DNA from 2 places in the Streptomyces sp. NPDC050509 genome. Region 1 is predicted to be linked to the other one. Evidence: riboswitches for the same ligand, from Rfam matches in the RefSeq annotation. Region 1 holds a riboswitch; the other holds the start of a gene.

Region 1 (2,373 bases):
GGACACCAGGGGCTTCGACTGGATCGAGCTGGTCATCCAGGTCGGCCTGGCGGCCGTGGGTGTGGCCGCGCTGGACCGCGCCAAGGGCCGCGGCTGACCCCCGGAGCCGCTGCCCCCCGGAGCCGCTGACCCCCGGATCCGCTGAGCCTCAGATCGGCTGACCTTCGGATCGGTCGGCCCTCAGGTCCGCCGGCCCTCAGATCTCCTGTCCGGACTCCTCGCCGGTGAGCGGGCCGCCGGTGAGCGGACGGCCGCCGAGCAGGTTCCAGCGGCCGTCCCGCCCGGTGAGTTCGGTGACGGTCAGCGGCCGTACGTCGAACCGCCAGAACGCCCCGGCGGGCGCGCCGAGGGCGTGGACGGCGGCGGCGCGGACGAGGTCCGGTTCGGTCACGGCGACCACCCGGGGCGTGCCGGGGTCCAGCGCGTCGAGCCACCGGCCGACGCGGGCGTACAGCGCGAGCAGGGACTCCCCGCCGTGCGGCGCGGCGGCCGGGTCGGTGAGCCAGGTGCTCACCGACCGCGGTTCCTCGGCGGCGACCTCGTCGAGGGTCCTGCCCTGCCAGCGGCCCATCGCCCACGGCGCGAGGTCGGTCAGCGGCCGGGCGTCCAGGCCGAGCAGGCCGGCGGTCGTACGGCAGCGGGGCGAGGGCGAGACGTACACGGCGGACGGGCGGGCGGTACGGAGGAAGTCCTCCCGTACGGCTTCGGTCCGACGCACCCCGGCGGCGTCCACCGCGCTCCCCGGCCCGGTCCCGGGGGTGCCGGGCGCCTCCGGTTGCTCGGGTTCCTGGGGTTCCTCGCCGAAGCGGGCCGCGCGCAGGGCCGGTCCCATGGCGGGTGAGATGAGCAGGACGCGGATCGTCATGACAAGGCCCCCTTGGCCCGTCTGCCGGTTCGCGGTACCTTCACGTCGATATCCACGACGGCGAGACGGAAGTCCGGTGAGATTCCGGCACGGTCGCGCCACTGTATGCCGGGTGCCGGCCGCGTCACCACGCGGCGGGGGTCCGGTGAGTCAGACCCGAAGGCCGTCGTTCGAGCTCCATGCAACGGGACGCGAGTTCCCCAAGGAGGATGTGCCATGGCTCAGTCCATAGCGCCCACGACCACGGCCGTTTCGCCCACCTCGTCCACCGCCGCCGTTCCGGCTCCGCTTCCGCTGCGCGCCGTTCTGCCGTGGGCGGTCTTCGTCGGCACCCTGATGCTGGTGCTGCTCTACTTCGTCGGCGCCGAGCAGGGCGCGACGTCGGTGATCTCCGGTGCCGGTGTGCACGAGTGGGTGCACGACGGCCGTCATCTCCTCGGCTTCCCCTGCCACTGACCTGACGGCGACCACGGAGCACGGAGATAACGGAGATATACGCGCATGCATGCCTCCACCGTCAGAAACCTCCTGGTCCGCGGCATGGTCGCGGGCGTGCTGGCAGGGCTTCTCGCCTTCACGCTGGCCTATTTCGCGGGTGAGCCGTCCGTACGGGACTCCATCGCGCAGGAGGAGGCCCGGTCCGCCCCGGCGCATCAGCACGGCGCGGCGGGGGACTCCGCCGCGGCCGAGGAGGAAGAGGAGGAACTGGTCAGCAGGCCGGTCCAGTCGACGTTCGGGCTCGCCACCGGCGTGCTGGTGTACGGGGTGGCCCTGGGCGGTATCGCCTCGCTGGTCTTCGCCGTGAGCCTGGGCAGGATCGGCCGGTTCGGTCCGCGGGCGACCGCCGCGCTGGTCGCGGGGGCCGCCTTCACCACCGTCTATCTGGTGCCGTTCCTGAAGTATCCGGCGGCGCCGCCCGCCGTCGGCAGCCCGGACACCATCGGGAAACGCACCACGCTGTTCTTCCTGATGATCCTGCTCAGCGTGTTGCTGGCGGTCGCCGCCGTCATCGCGGGCAGACGGCTGGCGCCGCGGCTCGGCAACTGGAACGCGTCGCTCGTCGCGGGAGGCGGTTACGTGGCCGCCGTGGCCCTCGCGTGTCTGGTGCTGCCCGCCAACACCGACGCCGTTCCCGCGTCCTTCCCCGCCGCGCTGCTGTGGGAGTTCCGGCTCGCGTCGCTCGGTGTGCAGGCGCTGCTGTGGACGGCCTTCGGGCTGATCTTCGGGGCGCTGGCCGAGAAGGCGCTCCGGCCGCGGACGGATCCCGCTTCGGCTTCTGCTTCGGCTTCGTCTTCCGCTTCGGCTTCCGAAGGGGTCGGCGCGGGGGCCGTGGGGGAGGTCAGTCGCTGACGCCCACCACGTGGCGGACCGTCTCCGGCGCCGCCATGAAGTCCAGCATGGCGCGGGCGACGTCCGCGCGGGAGACGGTACGGGCGCTGCTGGCGGGCATCGCGCCACCGGGTCCCGGAGCACTTGTCGCGGGGCCCGTCGCGGGGCCAGGGGTGGGC
Region 2 (2,373 bases), on a different contig from region 1:
TCGCGTTCGGCGGCGGTGTCGAGCGGTACGTGCAGCAGGGAGCAGGACGCGGCCACGTCGACCCGGTCGGCCAGGCCGAGGAGCGTCCCCAGGGTGGCGAGGGACTTCTCGTAGTCGTTGATCCAGATGTTGCGGCCGTTGACGACGCCCGCGACGAGCCGCTTGCCGGGGAGTCCACCGGCGGCGGCGAGGTCTTCGAGGTTGGCGGCGCCGGCGTCGGTGAAGTCCAGCGCCAGGCCCTCGACGGGGGCCTTCGCCAGGACGGGCAGGGCGTCGCCGAGCCGGTCGAAGTAGGAGGCGACCAGGAGCTTGGGCCGGTCGGCCGCCCCGCCGAGGTCGCGGTAGGCGCGGGCGGCGGCGTTCAGCTCGGCGCGCGTACGGTCCTGGACGAGCGCGGGCTCGTCGAGCTGCACCCACTCGGCGCCTGCGGCGCGCAGGTCGGCGAGGACCTCGGCGTAGACGGGCAGCAGCCTGTCCAGCAGGGTCAGCGGCTCGAAGTCGGCGGCCACGCCGGGGGCGGGCTTGGAGAGCAGGAGATACGTGACGGGGCCGACGAGGACCGGGCGGGCGGTGTGCCCGAGCGTGAGGGCCTGCGTCAGCTCGGCGACCTGCCGGGTGGAGTCGGCGGTGAAGACGGTGTCGGGGCCGAGCTCGGGGACGAGGTAGTGGTAGTTCGTGTCGAACCACTTCGTCATCTCCAGCGGCGCCACGTCCTTGGTGCCGCGGGCCATCGCGAAGTAGCCGTCGAGCGCGTCGGCCGTGACGGCCGCACGGTGCCGCTCGGGTACGGCGCCGACCATGACGCTGGTGTCCAGGACGTGGTCGTAGTACGAGAAGTCGCCGGTCGGCACCTCGTGGACGCCGGCGTCGGCCATCTGCCGCCAGTTCGCCCGGCGCAGACCTGCCGCCGTCTCCCGGAGGGCTTCCGCGGTGACGCGGCCCTTCCAGTACCCCTCGACGGCCTTCTTCAGTTCCCGGTTCGGGCCCTGGCGGGGGTAGCCGTACACGGTGGCTCGTGCTGCCGCGGCTGCGGACTTCGGTGTCACGGAAATCTCCTTCGCGAGATGACTCCTGAACATCCCGGGGACGGGACGCGGGCGCGAAGGGGTGACGGGACCCGACGATCGGTGCGGCGCCTCGGGCGCGCTCGTCCGTCCGGTATGTACGCCGACCCGCCCACGAGGTCACCGGGATATCCGTACGCGAACGGTCGCGTACGGGCAACGGGCAGGTCTTCGGACTCGCGGGCACATCTGCCGAGGCAGACACCTACTGGCCGTCGCTTCCCGGATCCGTGCGGATCCAGTGCGTATGACGGCGGTCGTTCCCGCTCACCGCTGCGGGGCAGTCCCGGATTCCCACCGGGTTCCCTCTTACGACGCGTCTGCCTGGAGGGCAGGGCGAACCAGCTGCACGCGCCACGATAGAGCGTGGACGCCTCCGTGGACCAACCTTGGCCGAACTTGTTCACATTCCGCAGACGCTAGGAAGCTCCGACCTGCGGGGGTGTCATCCGCTTCCGGGCTGCGGGGCGGGCGTCTCCGCGAAGATCCAGCGGTTGGCCGCCAGCGGGTCGTCCGGTTCGGGGAAGGGGCCGTGGTCGTGGAGGCGGGTGAAGTCGTACGGGGAGCGGACCGAGACCGACCAGCCCCGCCGGGCGAGTGCGGCGGCCGAGGCGGGGCGCGGCTCCGGGTCGAAGAGGGCCGGCAGGTCGAGGCCGATCTGCTCCCTCGCCGTGGTGTAGAGGGGGTGGGCGCGCACCTTCGCCCCCTCCACCTCCTTGATCTCGTACGCCAGTGTGCTCCCGGCCGTGCTCAGCCCGGCCACCGTCGCGATGAGGTGCCGCTCGGCCGCCGCCGGGAGGTAGAGCAGCAGCCCCTCGGCGAGCCAGGCGGTCGGTACGGCCGGGTCGAAGCCCGCGTCGATCAGCGCGTCGCCCCAGTCGAACCGGAGGTCGGCCGCGAGCGGTCTGCGGTCGGCCGTGGGGACGGCCCCCGCCCGGTCGAGCACCGCCTGTTTGAAGGCGAGCATCTCCGCGGTGTCGACCTCGTGGATCACGCAGCCGGGCGGCCAGCCGAGCCGGAACGCCCGGGAGTCCAGGCCCGCGCCCAGCAGCACCACCTGGCGCACGCCCGCCTCCACCGTACGGAGCAGATGGTCGTCCAGGACCCGGGTGCGTACGGCGAAGTAGCGGCCGAGCCGTTCCCAGAACGGGTTCGTGTGTCCCCCGGGCACCTGGTCCGCCCGGACCGGCCAGCCGGCCGAGGCCGGTGCCGCCCGGACGAAGTGCTCCGCGAACTCGTCCCGCGCCAGGGGGGCGGGCCGGTGGGTCTCGATGGCCCGCGCGGCGGCCACCATGAGGGCGGTCAGGCC

Evidence for each region. A riboswitch is a leader RNA that binds a small molecule or an ion and turns the genes downstream of it on or off. The one in region 1 is predicted to bind cobalamin.
Region 2: another riboswitch for cobalamin. It lies ahead of metE (5-methyltetrahydropteroyltriglutamate--homocysteine S-methyltransferase); the one in region 1 lies ahead of ACIBJC_RS09365 (CbtB-domain containing protein).

Annotation. Positions count from the first base shown of each region.
Region 1 covers NZ_JBITHL010000003.1:51,201-53,573, forward strand. The annotation lists gene ACIBJC_RS09355 (GlsB/YeaQ/YmgE family stress response membrane protein) at 1-97, shown strand, start outside; gene ACIBJC_RS09360 (histidine phosphatase family protein) at 197-865, opposite strand; cobalamin riboswitch at 887-1,044, shown strand; gene ACIBJC_RS09365 (CbtB-domain containing protein) at 1,082-1,321, shown strand; gene ACIBJC_RS09370 (CbtA family protein) at 1,367-2,215, shown strand.
Region 2 covers NZ_JBITHL010000021.1:36,201-38,573, forward strand. The annotation lists gene metE (5-methyltetrahydropteroyltriglutamate--homocysteine S-methyltransferase) at 1-1,046, opposite strand, end outside; cobalamin riboswitch at 1,209-1,407, opposite strand; gene ACIBJC_RS37280 (SAM-dependent methyltransferase) at 1,510-2,358, opposite strand.